DNA from 4 places in the Clostridium acetobutylicum ATCC 824 genome. Region 2 is predicted to be linked to each of the others. Evidence: riboswitches for the same ligand, from Rfam matches in the RefSeq annotation. Region 2 holds a riboswitch; each other region holds the start of a gene.
The links. A riboswitch is a leader RNA that binds a small molecule or an ion and turns the genes downstream of it on or off. The one in region 2 is predicted to bind thiamine pyrophosphate.
Positions count from the first base shown of each region.

Region 1: it holds a riboswitch for thiamine pyrophosphate, as region 2 does, so the genes downstream of both, CA_RS07345 (TatD family hydrolase) here and thiM (hydroxyethylthiazole kinase) in region 2, are expected to answer to the same signal.
Region 3: it holds a riboswitch for thiamine pyrophosphate, as region 2 does, so the genes downstream of both, thiS (sulfur carrier protein ThiS) here and thiM (hydroxyethylthiazole kinase) in region 2, are expected to answer to the same signal.
Region 4: it holds a riboswitch for thiamine pyrophosphate, as region 2 does, so the genes downstream of both, thiT (energy-coupled thiamine transporter ThiT) here and thiM (hydroxyethylthiazole kinase) in region 2, are expected to answer to the same signal.

Region 1 is NC_003030.1:1,540,561-1,544,362, reverse strand. Features, by position in the region: gene CA_RS07360 (ABC transporter substrate-binding protein) at 1-648, opposite strand, end outside; gene CA_RS07355 (ABC transporter permease) at 661-1,413, opposite strand; gene CA_RS07350 (thiamine-binding protein) at 1,385-1,678, opposite strand; gene CA_RS07345 (TatD family hydrolase) at 1,675-2,433, opposite strand; TPP riboswitch at 2,488-2,590, opposite strand; gene purD (phosphoribosylamine--glycine ligase) at 2,678-3,802, opposite strand, start outside.
Region 2 is NC_003030.1:3,248,003-3,251,804, reverse strand. Features, by position in the region: gene truA (tRNA pseudouridine(38-40) synthase TruA) at 1-611, shown strand, start outside; gene rplM (50S ribosomal protein L13) at 765-1,199, shown strand; gene rpsI (30S ribosomal protein S9) at 1,225-1,617, shown strand; TPP riboswitch at 1,742-1,848, shown strand; gene thiM (hydroxyethylthiazole kinase) at 1,937-2,758, shown strand; gene thiD (bifunctional hydroxymethylpyrimidine kinase/phosphomethylpyrimidine kinase) at 2,790-3,578, shown strand.
Region 3 is NC_003030.1:3,055,342-3,059,143, reverse strand. Features, by position in the region: gene folP (dihydropteroate synthase) at 1-284, opposite strand, end outside; gene CA_RS15050 (HD domain-containing protein) at 295-780, opposite strand; TPP riboswitch at 1,015-1,122, shown strand; gene thiS (sulfur carrier protein ThiS) at 1,226-1,420, shown strand; gene thiF (sulfur carrier protein ThiS adenylyltransferase ThiF) at 1,421-2,221, shown strand; gene CA_RS15035 (thiazole synthase) at 2,241-3,008, shown strand; gene thiH (2-iminoacetate synthase ThiH) at 3,022-3,802, shown strand, end outside.
Region 4 is NC_003030.1:3,059,718-3,063,519, forward strand. Features, by position in the region: gene folK (2-amino-4-hydroxy-6-hydroxymethyldihydropteridine diphosphokinase) at 1-782, shown strand, start outside; TPP riboswitch at 862-962, shown strand; gene thiT (energy-coupled thiamine transporter ThiT) at 1,064-1,696, shown strand; gene CA_RS15070 (DUF6609 family protein) at 1,748-2,296, opposite strand; gene CA_RS15075 (ABC transporter permease) at 2,412-3,578, opposite strand; gene CA_RS15080 (ABC transporter permease) at 3,580-3,802, opposite strand, start outside.

The DNA of each region.
Region 1 (3,802 bases), 1.7 Mb from region 2:
ATCTAAATCTTTAACTGCCACATAATCTAAATCAATACCTTTTAACTTAGCTTCAATTCCTGTCCAACCTTCAAATATCCACGCAAAATCAACATTCTTTTTCGTAGCTGCAAAATAATCATCGTTTCCTATATTAACTATTTTTAGTTTACTAAAATCTGCACCATTTTTCTCCATGATAGCTTTGATTACTGCTTCTTCTGAAGGTGAACCCCATCCTCCATAAACTTTTCCTTCTGCATCTTTAATTGATTTAATATTTTTGCTTTTAGGTGCTGCAAAACCAGAAGTATTATGCTGTAAAACAGCTGCAATGGTCTTAATTGGAAGTGGAGTTTTACCAGTTAACGCATAAGTTACATCCTCCTGATAGCTTACTCCAAAATCCCCCTTATTAGTTGCAATAAGGTCTGTAACACTTCCGCTTGAAGGCTGCTGAATTTTCACATCCAGACCCTCTTCTTTATAGTAGCCTTTATCTAATGCAACATACATTCCCGTATGGTTTGTATTTGGCGTCCAATCTAATATTACAGTTGTCTTATCCAATTTATTACTGCTTGAACTTCCATTAGATGTACATCCCGTTATAATCGCTGATGTCATAATAACCGCTGATATTAATGATAATATTTTTTTCTTTTTCACCTGAATCTCTCCTTATTTCCAATGAATTATTCTTTTTCCAATGAAATCTACAATATATATTAATACTATACTTATAATTACAATAACAACAATTGAGGCAAATACCTTATCAAGTGCATAGGCATTTTTAGCCCTTACCATATAAACGCCTATTCCTCCATCTCCTCCTAACCATTCACCTATTACTGCTGCCATAATCATGTAGGTGCAGGCTATTTTAATCCCAGAAAACAAATTTACCATAGCAGAAGGAAGTTTTAAATGATAAAAAATCTGAATTCTAGATGCCTTCATGCTCCTAAACAAATTTATATAATCCTTGTCAATCTTTTCAAAACCATCTATAAGACTTATTACTATAGGAAAAAAACATGTTATCACAACAACTATTATCTTAGGAAGCGGTCCAAAACCAAACCATATTATAAATAGTGGTGCAATAGCTATAGTTGGTATAGTTTGTGATATAACAATGATTGGATAAAGTGCTTTTCTAACAATCTGAAAACTATCCATTATAATAGCAAGTATAAAAGCGAAAATTATAGCAATAAAAAAACCTACAAGAGATTCATAAATTGTCACCTTTGTATTTTGCATTATAGTACCGAATTCACTAATTAATGTTAAGCATATATCCTTAGGTGATGGGATTACATACTCAGGTATTTTTCTAAAATCCACTATAAGCTGCCATAATATAATTACAGCAATTAGAGCAGCCACAGGATATACTTTATTCTTTATATTTTCCCACTTTTTCATTCATAGTCACGCCTTCAGCTTTATAATCAATCTTTACAACGGATGCAACTCTTTCTGAGCCCTCTTTAACACAAATTTCCTGTGCTTTTTTTACTATTTCAAGAAGTGTATCTAAATCACCCTCCATAGTAGTTTCCATAGGTCCAATTATATATTTTACACCTGAAGCCTTTATGTACTCTATTACCTTGTCAACTACCTCATAAAGTCTTTTTTCCTCAACAACAGGGAGTACCTGCAAACTCACATTAACAACTGGTTTCATAACGTTATTCCCTCTTTCCTTATTAGTGTTTTAAAATTATTTTCTATAACGCCTTTTACTTCCTCCTCCTGAATATTTTTTATTTTAGAGATTTCCTTTACTACATTTTTGATAACGTTTGGGTACCCATAATCTCCATTAACCCATTCAAGTGAGGTTGGACCATCTGTTTCTGTTAAAATTTTATCTATCGGAAGCAGCTGAACAATTTCCTTTGAGAGCTTAGAATATCCAATGTCCACACTTATAGTAAAATAGCAGCCATAGTCTAAAAGCTTTTTTAGAGTGTCCTTATCACCACTATACCAGTGAATTATAGGTGTTTTAAGTTCATACTTCTTTATATAGTTATATATTTCACTTTCTGCACCCTTCGTATGTATATTAGTTATTTTATTGTACTTTTTAGCTTCTTCTAGAAAATAAGTGAACACCCTTTTCATATGAGGATATTTTTCTTTTTCCTTAACCCATACGTAATCAAGGCCTATTTCTCCTATTATTTTGCTCTCTCTTATATACTCATCAAAACATTCAAGATTCTTAAAGTTTTCATGAGCTCTAGAAGGATGAATACCAAAACAAGGAATAATGTTTTTATTTTTCAAAGCTAGACTCTTTGTAAACTTGTAGCTTTTAGTGTCCATAGAACATCCAAGCGTTATTATATTGTCATTTTTTATAATGTCCAAAGCCTTATTTAATTTTTCTTGTTCCTCAAAAAAATCCAAATGGTTATGCGCATCTATAAACATTCCTTCTCCTTAATTTTGAAAAAAATAAAAGCACTACGAATATAGTGCTTTAAGTAATCATTTAAAAAGCTTTCCTTCGTCAGAATTAACCGAATCAGGTTCAAAGGGTTAAAGTTTTTTAACTTCTCTCAGCCAAAAGGCACCCCTAGCACTAAAATACATATGAAATTTTAATAACATATTTATGCTACCACTTATTTTTTCAAATGTAAATAGTTTTTTAATTTTATGTATATTTTCTTCTTTATTTAGATTTACCAATATCTTTTCTATAGTAAATACCGTCGAATTTAATTCTTTCTATATCTGTGTAAGCTTTTTTTATAGCCTCATCTAAAGTAATTCCTCTAGCTGAAGCGCATAGAACTCTTCCACCAGATGTCTTGTAAACTCCATTCTCTAATTTAACACCTGCACAAAATACTTTATCCCCTGCATCATCTATTCCACTTATTTCATAACCAGTACTATAATTTTTAGGATATCCTTTTGAAGCTGCTACAACACAGCATGCATTTCCATCGTACCACTCTATATCAAAATCAGAAAGTTTTTTATCCATTGCTGCATTTATTAAGTCAACAAAGTCGCTTTTCATAAGATATAAAACTACTTGTGTTTCTGGATCTCCAAGTCTTACATTGTACTCAAGAAGATACACACCCTTTTTAGTTATCATAAGCCCAAAAAATATTATTCCAGTAAAGTCCATTCTCTCTTCTTGAATTCCAATTAAAGTAGGCTTTAGAATTTCTTCTTCAAAGCTTTTAAGTACTTCTTCAGTACAATATGGATTTGGAGATATAGCTCCCATACCACCTGTATTTGGCCCTTTGTTACCATCAAAAATCTGTTTGTGATCCTTTGAGGATACAAAAGGAATTATTGCTTTTCCATCTGTAATTGATAAAATTGATGCTTCTACACCTTCTAGATATTCTTCAATTACAACCTTTTTCCCCGATCCTTTAAACACATCTTTAACCATAAAAGCTTTTATAGTCTCTTCCGCTAATTTATAATCCTCACAGATTACAACGCCTTTACCTGCTGCTAATCCATCCGCCTTTATAACTATAGGATAAGTACATTTTTTTAAATATTCTAGAGATTCCTCAGAATTTTCAAAAACCGCATATTCAGCTGTTTTTACATTATATTTTTTCATAAAGTCCTTAGAAAAAGACTTGCTTCCCTCAAGCTGTGCCCCTACCTTGCCAGGCCCAAATATTTTAAGTCCCTTTTCCTTAAACTCATTAACTATTCCATCTACAAGAGGAGCTTCTGGACCTACTACTGTTAAGTCTATATTATTTTTACTAGCAAATTCTATAAGCTCTTCTGTTTTCTCTAAGTTCACATTCTCACA
Region 2 (3,802 bases):
AAATTGATGTTATTGGTTGTAGCAGAACTGACTCTGGAGTTCACGCAAAAGCCTATACATGCAATTTTAAGACAAACACAGTTATACCGCCTGAGAAGTTTTATCTCGTACTAAATTCAGTATTGCCAGATGATATAGTAGCTCTCAATTCTGAGGAAGTACCAATGGATTTTCATTCACGTTTTGATAACAAAGGAAAAACTTATAGCTACACCATTTTAAATAGACTACAAAGAGCAGCTATTGACAGAAATTATGTTTATCAATATGGGCATAAATTAAATTGTGATCTTATGCGTGAGGCAACTAAATATATTTTGGGAACTCATGACTTCACATCATTTAAGAGCACGGGCAGTAAAGTTAAGTCTAATATTAGAACCATATATGAAGCCAGAATCGTAGAGGATGAGAATAAAGTAATTTTTTATGTTACGGGTGATGGTTTTTTGTACAATATGGTGAGAATAATAGTAGGAACACTTTTAGAAGTAGGAGAAGAAAAGATAACTCCTCTAAATGTGAAAACTATTGTAGAATCAAAGGATAGGACAAAAGCAGGAAGAGTCGTTCCAGCTAAGGGGTTATGTCTTGAAAAAGTTATGTATTAAATTATATTATAGTGAGCGTGATTATTGACATGACTGCCAGGTTATAGTATAATTTAAATGTTTGTTAAATGATTAAAAGATCCACTAGCCCCGGATCTTAGACATAGAAGAAACTCGTAGAATAGAAACAGATTTGTTGAAGGAGGAAAAACCATGAAATCGTACTTAGCGAAACCACAGGAAATCGAAAGAAAATGGTATGTTATTGATGTTGCAGGTAAGCCACTTGGAAGAGCTGCAAGTCAAATAGCTTCAATTTTAAGAGGAAAAAATAAGCCAATATACACTCCAAATGTTGATACTGGAGATTACGTAATAGTTTTAAATGCAGAAAAAGTTCTTTTAACAGGAAAAAAAGCAGATCAAAAAATGTTTAGACACCATACTTTATATCCAGGTGGATTAAAGGAAATGTCATATAAAGATGCAATTGCTAAGAAAGCTGACTTCGTATTCTATGAAGCAGTTAGAAGAATGCTTCCAAGCGGTGTATTAGGAAGAAAAATGATTAAGAAATTAAAAGTATATAAAGGCGAAGAGCATAATAATGAAGCTCAAAAACCTGAAGTTTTAGAGTTGAAATATTAATTAAACGCCGGAAGGAGGATTTAAAATGGCAAAAGTACAATATATGGGAACAGGAAGAAGAAAAGAAGCAGTAGCTAGAGTTAGACTTGTACCTGGTGAAGGTAAAGTTGTAATAAATAAGAGAAGTGCAGAAGATTATTTTGGACTTGAAACTTTAAGATTTATAGTTAATCAACCTTTAAATCTTACAGGAACTAAAGGAAAATTCGATGTTTTAGTTAATGTACATGGTGGTGGATTCACAGGCCAGGCAGGAGCTATAAGACACGGAATTTCAAGAGCTTTATTAAAGGCTGATGAAACTTTAAAAGGTGAACTTAAAAAAGCAGGATTCTTAACAAGAGATCCAAGAATGAAGGAAAGAAAGAAATACGGTCTTAAAAAGGCAAGAAGAGCACCACAATTCTCAAAGAGATAGTCTATATTACATATGGATTAATAGAAAGCTTACAATTTGTAGTGTTTCAAAAGTTGTGGGAAATGTTAAAAGGATGTTGTTATCACTAGCAGCATCCTTTTATTTAATTAAATAGGTATAACTTAATATTTTTCAGGGGAGCTTGTTTTCAGGCTGAGAGGAAGTAATTGAACTTCGATCCATATACCTGATTTGGATAATGCCAACGTAGGAAATAGGTTACTTGATTTACTGGAGAGAATGCCAAAGGGTATTCTCTTTTTTATTTTAAGGAAAAGTAATTTATATATTAAAAATACAATTTTTGGAGGGATGAAAAATGCTTAAGGAAAGACTTGAAAATGTGAGAGGGACAAATCCTTTGATACATAATATAACAAATTATGTTACTGTTAATGATTGTGCAAATATTCTTCTTGCCTGCGGGGCTTCACCGATTATGGCAGATGATATTGGGGAGGTAGAGGAGATTACATCCATTTGCAGAGGGCTTAATATTAATATAGGTACTCTTAATGAAAATACTATTGAGTCAATGCTTAAAGCTGGAAAAATGGCGAATAAGTTAAAGCATCCAGTTATTTTAGATCCTGTGGGAGTGGGTGCTTCAAAACTTAGACGTCAAACTGCTTTAAAATTGCTTGAGGAGGTTAAATTCACTGTTATTCGTGGAAATATCTCTGAGATAAAGGTACTTGCCTTGGGTCAAGGTATAACTAAAGGTGTAGATGCTGATGTCAATGATAAAGTAAAAGATGATACATTAGATAATGTAATTAATTTTGCTAAAGGATTTTCTAAAAAAACGGGTGCTGTGATTGCAATTACAGGAGCCATTGATATTATAGCTAATGAAAGCAAGGCGTATGTTGTAAGGAATGGTAATCCTAATATGAGTAAAATTACTGGTACAGGTTGCATGTTAAGCGCAATGACAGCAGCATATATAAGTGCGAATGTTGATAGTCCATTAGAAGCAACCTTAGCTTCGGTTTGTGCTATGGGGATTTGTGGAGAGCTTGCATATAACAGACTGTCTAAAAGGGATGGCAATTCTTCTTACAGAAATTATATTATCGATGAAGTTTTTAATTTAGATGGTGATAAATTAGATGATGCTGCAAGGTATGAAAGCTATTAAAATTATGTAAGGAAATGAGGTTTTGAAGTTGATTAAAAAGATATTAACTATTGCGGGTTCAGACTGTAGTGGTGGAGCAGGTATTCAAGCTGACATCAAGACCATTACAGCACATAAAATGTATGCAATGAGTGCCATTACAGCATTAACTGCACAAAATACAACAGGAGTTTATGGAATCATGGAAGCGACTCCAGAATTTGTTGAAAAACAGCTTGAGTGCATATTTACTGATATTTGTCCAGATGCAGTAAAGATAGGGATGGTATCTAGTGGTGAAATCATTAATGTTATAGTAAAAAAGCTTAGGGAATATAAAGCAGAAAATATAGTAATTGATCCTGTTATGGTAGCTACTAGTGGAAGCAAACTATTATCTGATCAAGCTATGGAAAAACTTATAACATGTCTTTTGCCGCTTGGAACTTTAATAACTCCAAATATACCTGAAGCTGAAGTGCTCTGCGGCTTTAAAATTAAAAGTGAACAGGATATGGTAAGAGCAGCAAAGAAAATTTCTGAAAAAATTAATGTAGGAATTTTAATTAAAGGTGGGCACTTAGTGGATAATGCAACTGATTTATTTTATAAAAATGGATATATTGAGTGGTTTAAATTAGAGAAAATAGATAATCCTAATACACATGGAACAGGGTGTACTCTATCGTCGGCTATTGCTTGTAATTTAGCACAGGGCATAAGTATTAGCGAAAGTATTAAAAATGCAAAAGAATATTTGACAGGGGCACTTAGAGCAGGACTTGATTTAGGAAAGGGTTCAGGTCCTCTTGAACATACCTATAAACTAAAAAATTGGTGAAATTCAAAGATTAAAAGGAGAGGTGGTAATTCCACCTTTTTGTTAATTTAGTAATATATATATATAGTGATTACATAAGTAAATAATAGGATGATTATTTTATCTTCTATATTTTATTGCAGTATGATATAATATTATGGGTTATGTTGTTGGTTTATAGGGGTTAAAAATGAGATTAAAGCTTTAGGTTATAATGTTTAAATTACTAAATAAAAAATATAAAT
Region 3 (3,802 bases), 190 kb from region 2:
TCTATAGAAATTGGAATATCAAATTCGTGCGATACGGCTTCTATTATTGGAATAACCCGTTCTAGTTCCTCATTTTTGTCAACAGAAGAGTGGTTTGGTCTTGTGGATTCACCACCGATATCAATTATATCAGCGCCATCTTCTATGAGCTTAGCTGCATGTTTTAAAGCATTGTCTAAATTATTAAATTTTCCTCCATCAGAAAAAGAATCAGGTGTAACATTTAAAATTCCCATTATGTAAGTTCTTTCTCCAAGTATAAAATCTTTATTCGCTATTTTCATTTTTTACTCCTTAATATATTATGCTTGAATTTTTTTTATTGTAACTCCAATTACATTCTTTATAAGCAGAGCAATTAAAGCAATTCCTAGAAAGCTTATCGCTTTTATATAATATGGCGCTTAAATCCGAGAGAGTGTTTGCTTCTCCATGACTTTTTATTGCTTCAATTATAAGGGTGCTTTCAGAATCGTTGAATTCACAGTCTTTTAGGATATTAGCTGCTAAAATTGAACTTGCTTTAGAATGAGAAATTCCACTTTCATATTGCTGCCATCGTCCTATATCATGGAGAAGAGCAGAAGCATAGATTATGTCTTTTTTTATAGCAAGATTTTTTTCTAGAACCATTATATATGCAATTCTTGCAACATCAAGAAAGTGTTCTAAATTGTGAAGACAAAACTTTCTGCCATTTTCATACTCCATATTTTTTAGCAAGTATGTTTTGAAATTTTTGTGATTTAAAATTAGATTTATTCTATCATGTTTTTCCATAAAGACTCCTAATGTAAATATTTATACAATATTATATCATTAAAAAATCCTTCTTAAAAATATTATTCTTAAATTTTTAAACATAAATTTTAAGGTGTAAGCATTATGAATTATAACCAGGAATTATATAAATATGCAATTAAAAGCTCATAAATACAATATTTACATTAAACGCTTAAAAATAAAATTTGCATTTTGTGTTTTATTGTGCTAAATTAAAAATGTAAAAATTAAATATAGTTAACGGGGAGCCTGTAGACAGGCTGAGAGTGGAATGTGATTCCAGACCCTCATAACCTGATTTGGATAATGCCAACGTAGGGAGTTAATGCATCATGTTTGTTACATATAATTCTGCGCAGAAGTTTATATGTTTTAATGTGAAAGAAAGTTATGAGGGAAGCGATTTGCTTCTCTTTTTTATTTCTCCAAAAGAGGTGATTTAGTGTTAGTAAATGGAAAAGATATGAATTTTGATGATGAGATAACTGTTTATGAACTTTTAGATAAAATGAATATAGAAAGTAGTCAGGTAGTTGTTGAAGTGGACTTAGAAATCATAAATAAAGATGAGTATAAACAAAAAAAACTTTCAAGTGAGTCTAAGGTTGAAGTAGTTAGATTTGTTGGTGGTGGTTAAATGAAGGTATATGTAAATGAAAGATCATTAGATGTGAAAAATGGAACTACACTTATGCAGCTAAAACGGCAGATAAAAAAAGATTCAGATGTTGTTGTTTATAACGGTTTTATTATGAAAAAAGATTTAAGTTTAAAAGAAGAAGATAACGTTGTTTTTATTAAAAAGGGTGAAATTCCTAAAAAAGAAGATATGGAAGCACAGCTAGTTTCGAGGCATACTCCAAAGGTTCATGAAAAAGTGAAAAATACATCTGTTGGGATAGCTGGTCTTGGAGGACTTGGTTCAAATGCAGCGGTAAGCCTTGCAAGAATAGGAGTTGGAAGACTTGTACTTGTGGACTTTGATGTAGTTGAACCAAGCAATTTAAATCGTCAGCATTATTTTATAAGACATATAGGTATGAAAAAAACTGAAGCACTTAAAGAAATAATAAGTCAATGTAATCCATTTGTGAAGGTAGACGTAGTAGACACATTTATAAATGGGAACAATGCACAAGAAATTTTTAAAGATGTGGATATAATTGTTGAGGCTTTTGATAATCCTGTATGTAAGGCAGAACTTATAAATAGCGTTCTTACAAAAATGAATGGTAAAAAGGTAATCGGAGCATCCGGAATGGCAGGGTATTTTTCGAGTAACAGCATTGTAACAAAGAAGATAAATAAAAATTTTTATATTGTGGGCGATGGAGAAAATGAAGCAGCACCTGGCTGTGGTCTTATGGCTCCAAGAGTTAATATAGCGGCTAACCATGAGGCAAACCAAGTACTTAGAATAATCATGGAAAATGAATAAAGTTTTGGGAGGAATTTAAGTGGATGAATTAGAAATAGGTGGAGTTAAACTAGATAGTAGACTTTTTGTTGGGACAGGTAAATTGGCCTCTAATGAAGTTATACCAAAAATCATGGAAAAATCAAATTCAAAGGTTATAACAGTAGCACTTAGAAGAGTTGACATAACTTCAAAGCAGGATAATATTTTGAATTTTATAGATAAGGATTTAATACTTTTACCAAATACATCAGGAGCTAGAAATGCAGAGGAGGCTATTAGACTTGCAAGAATAGCTAAGGCAGCAGGTTGTGGAAACTGGATTAAGATAGAGGTTATATCGGATAATAAATATTTACTTCCAGATAATTATGAAACGATAAAGGCAACAGAGGCTTTGGTAAAGGAAGGTTTTATAGTACTTCCATATGTAAATCCTGACCTTATGGATGCAAGAAGACTTGTAAATGTCGGAGCAGCAGCAGTTATGCCACTGGGAGCACCAATTGGAAGTAATAGAGGACTTAGAACTAAGGAAATGCTTAAAATATTAATAGAAGAAATAAATGAAGTTCCTGTAGTTGTAGATGCGGGAATAGGAAAACCATCAGATGCTGCTATGGCTATGGAGATGGGAGCAGATGCGGTACTTGTAAATACGGCTATAGCAACAGCAGATAATCCAGTATTAATGGCAGAAGCATTCTCTTTGGCAGTTAAAGCAGGAAGAATGGCCTATGTTGCAAAAATAGGAGAGGAAAAAGAATACGCATCAGCATCTTCTCCTCTTACAGGATTTTTAAGATAGGAAGTGTAGGTAAATGAGTTTTTATAAAAAATTGCAACAATATAAAGATTTTGACTTTGATGATTTTTTTTCAAAGGTAACTGCTAGGGATATAGAGAAGATTTTATGTAAGGATATTCTCCATGAGATGGACTTTTTAAAGCTTTTATCTCCAGCTGCAGAAAAGTATTTAGAACATATGGCACAAAAAGCTAGAGAACTTTCGCTTAAGAATTTTGGAAAAACAGTGGTGCTTTATACACCTATATATATTGCTAATTATTGTGTAAATGGATGTGCTTATTGTGGATATAATGTAAAAAATAAAATAAAGAGAAAACAGCTCACAATGGAGGAAATAGAAGAGGAAGCAAGGGCGATATATAGTTCAGGTATGAGAAATATAATACTTCTTACAGGAGAATCAAAAGTTCAAACTCCAGTTTCATATATAAAGGATGCAATAAAACTTTTAAAAAAATATTTTAGTTCCATATGTATTGAAATATATCCTCTTGAGGTTAATGAATATAGAGAGTTAGTAGAAGCAGGTGCGGATAGCTTAACTATTTATCAAGAGACATATAATGAAGAAAAGTATTCCAAAGTTCATTTAAGCGGACCTAAAAGAAATTTTAAGTTTAGACTTGATGCGCCTGAAAGGGTTTGCGAGGCTGGAATCCACTCAATAGGAACTGGAGCACTTTTAGGACTTTACAAATGGAGAAGTGAGGCATTTTTTACAGGTCTTCATGCTTCATATATTCAAGAAAAGTTCCCAAGTGTTGAAATATCAATGTCTGCACCGAGAATAA
Region 4 (3,802 bases), 190 kb from region 2:
GTGTTCTAGGAGAAGAAAAAGTATTAGGACAAAAATTCTTATTATCTCTATACCTTACTTTAGATTTAAGAAAACCTGGATTGTCAAAAACTTTGAGCGATACAGTAAATTACGCTGAACTCTCTGATAGAGTAGAAGAAGAATTTCAGAGGGAAAATTTCGATTTAATTGAAACTGCTGCTGAAAAAGTAGCCGAGTTTATTTTACTAAATTACGATTTAATTCAATCTGTAAAAGTAATTTTAAAAAAACCTTGGGCTCCTGTAAAAAAACATTTAAAGTATGTTTCTGTAGAAATAGAACGAAGTTGGCATACAGTTTATATAGGCCTTGGATCAAATATTGCAGATAAATCACAAAATTTAAAAGATGCTCTTAAAATTATCGATGACAACTATTTATGCAAAATCACAAAAACTTCTAACTTCTATACTACAAGACCTGTTGGATATCTAAACCAAGATAATTTTTTAAACTGCGCTGCTGAAGTAAAAACTTTAATGACACCAAATGAGCTTATGGACTTTTTCCTTGAAACAGAGAAGTCGCTTAAACGCGAACGAAAAATACATTGGGGTCCTCGAACCATAGATATTGATATTTTACTTTACGATGATTTAGTTACCTATGATCCTCACTGCACAATCCCCCATCCTAGAATGGCAGAAAGACTTTTTGTCATAACTCCATTATGTGATATAAACCCATACTTGGTTCATCCTATATCCAATAAGAGATTAATTAATATAAAGAATGTCTTATCAAAAACACAATCTCTATAAATTCAAAAAGTAAATCTTATGGAACTTAATACCTTAAGATTTACTTTTTCTCATGTATGTACTATAATGAAATAAAAAATATATGTGCTAGGGGTGCCTTTAGGCTGAGAAACAGTTTGTCACGTTAACCCTTAACCTGATCTGGATAATACCAGCGTAGGGAAGCAGTTTGAATTTTGAATTACTTGCTGTAATTTGCAGTTGATCTGTTTTCTACTGTTGATTACAGCTTTTTATTTTTTGTTTACCTTAAATCCACATATAATTTAGGAGGTTTTGTTATGGACAATTTTTCATTCTCTAAAAGTATTAAGACGATATCACAAAGTCCATCCGCTATAGCTACTCTTGTAGGTGTTTTAATATTAATAGCTGTTTTACTAAAGGTAAAAAAAATAAAATTCACTACAAAATTAGTAGCTCAAGTTGGAGTTGTTTTGGCACTTTCAACTGTTCTAAGTTTATTTAAAATATACAAATTACCACAAGGAGGAAGTGTTACTTTAGGAAGCATGGTTCCTATACTACTAATTGCCTTCTTTTATGGTCCTGAAGTAGGATTTTTAACCGGCTTTCTATTTGGAATAATAGATCTTATGCTAGAACCATATCTACTTCATCCGATTCAGGTACTTTTCGATTATCCTCTACCATATATGGCTTTAGGCTTTGCTGGCTATTTTAAAAATAAAAAACTTTTAGGAACTGTTACTGCTGTTTTTATAAGATTTTTATTCCATGTTATATCAGGTGTTGTTTTCTTTGCTAGCAGTGCTCCTAAAGGACAATCTCCTCTTATATATTCTATAGTATATAATGGTTCCTTTTTATCCATTGATTGCATAATTTGTCTTGTGATAATAGCAATAATTCCATTGAAACGTCTATACACCATATCTACCTCAAATAATTAAAACATAATTAAAAGGGACAGTTAATAGTGAATCTGTCCCCTTTGATTTTTACTATGGCTGTCTAAACTTAACCATCAATATTCCAAATGCAATTTTTAATATTCCATCTATAATTCCTATGTAATAAAAACTTATTTCTATATGCATCATTCCATATATAGCATTGACACCTACTAAAAATGCTAATACTAAAAGAAGTTTTCCATGAACTACTGAAAAAGGTACAAAGTGAATAGCAGTTGCTAAAAAAGCTGCAAGCCATATCATTCTAAAATTTTGTTCTCCAAAGTATCTTCCTCCAATAATTCCTGCAGTCACAAACATTACTATTATAGATATGTTTGCCATTTTACTTTGAAAGCTTGAATTTTTTCCGTAAGATAAATATTTTTTTATAAATTCTGTTCTAAATATAATAATCATTCCTAAAGCATATCCTATAGAAAATATACCAGGATTCACACAATTTTCTCCTCCAAACATAGTTCCTAATATTATTATAATACCTATCCAAATAAGCCATACTCCGCAGGGTCCCTTATTTAAAAATTTTATCTCTTCATTTTCCTTATATCCTAATTTATTAAGTATCATTTCCATAATGTTTTCCCCCTTCATTTAACTTCAACCTATGGTTTCATTATACAGAGTATTTCATTATGGTGCCATTGAACTAAGTCATGAGTCTAGTTTTGTAGACATTACTTTTGTCACCCTATTCATTTATTGTTCTTCTAAATTGCGCCGCTCCTATTACAAAGAAAACTAATGCAAAAAGAATTAAAACTGCAATGTGAGGTAAAATACTGTGCACTCCAACGTTTTCAAGAGAAATTTTATTCAGTGCTTCTACTGCCCATTTTTGAGGAGTAAAGTATGCTATCTTCTTCATTACACTTGGAAGATTAGGTATACTATCTAACGGTATAAAACTTCCTCCCACTGCAGAAGTCAAAGTTACTGTAAGTGACACTACAGATGATATATGAGTTTCTCTTTTTGCCCACCTTACAACAACAAGTCCTGCACTTAATACAACCAAGTTAAGTACCGCGAAAATTAGCATTACAGCCATAATGGATTTTCCAAAATATACGTGAAGAAAATTTTTTGTTACAAATACAAGTATGGAAGATTGTATAAATAAAAGTCCAAACATGGCAAGTAATATTGACATCAATATTGACGAATTTTTATTAGGTGTAGACATACTCCTTTTAAGTATTTTTTTCCTTTTAAGTTCATATATATCTGTAACTATATAAATCATTGAATACATCAGAAAATTTATGATTAGATTTGTGGATAATATCCCAGAAAGCGGTCTTGTACTTTCATTGTTTAGATACCTTGAAGTTACCTCTACATACGTGTTTTTCATGTTATCTTTAATTTCTCTATTAAATTTATTTTGGTTTACCTTAATTCCAAACGCTCTTGTTTCACTGAAAGCTTTACTTAAAACCATTTGTTTCCCGATATATGAATTAAATTGATTAAGAACAGCAGTATCAACGTTACTGTTTAAAGCCTTTACAATATTAATTGATGGCTTTTCCCCACTTTTAATATTCTGTGTGAAATTCTTAGGTATAACTACGCAAATTGATGCTGCATTTCTCTTTATTTCCACTTCACCCTCTTTATAAGAAACTTCATGTATAGAAAAATTACTTTTGTCTAATATTTTTAATAATTTCTTTCCTTCTTTTCCTGTATCATTATTTACAACTGCAATATTTATTGTTGTATTTGAACTCACTCCGTTAGAAAAAAAAGCTACCAAGCTAACAACTATAGTTGGAAATAAAATTGTTATAATAAATCCTCTTTTATTCTGAACTAAAATTCTCTTTAGATGTAAAAATGCCATATATATCATATTAGATTCCTCCATAGCACTTGCTTTTTCTAATAGCAACTACTGTTCCTATAACCATTCCAAGTAGCCCAACTAAGAACATTATACTTAAGTTCACAAACACACTTTTGATACTATAACCAAGTGCTATCTTATTATAAGCATCTGTAATCCAATAATTTAGAGTGAGCTTCATATACTTAAATTTTACTGCTGCTTCATCTACATAATAAAATGCTCCTCCA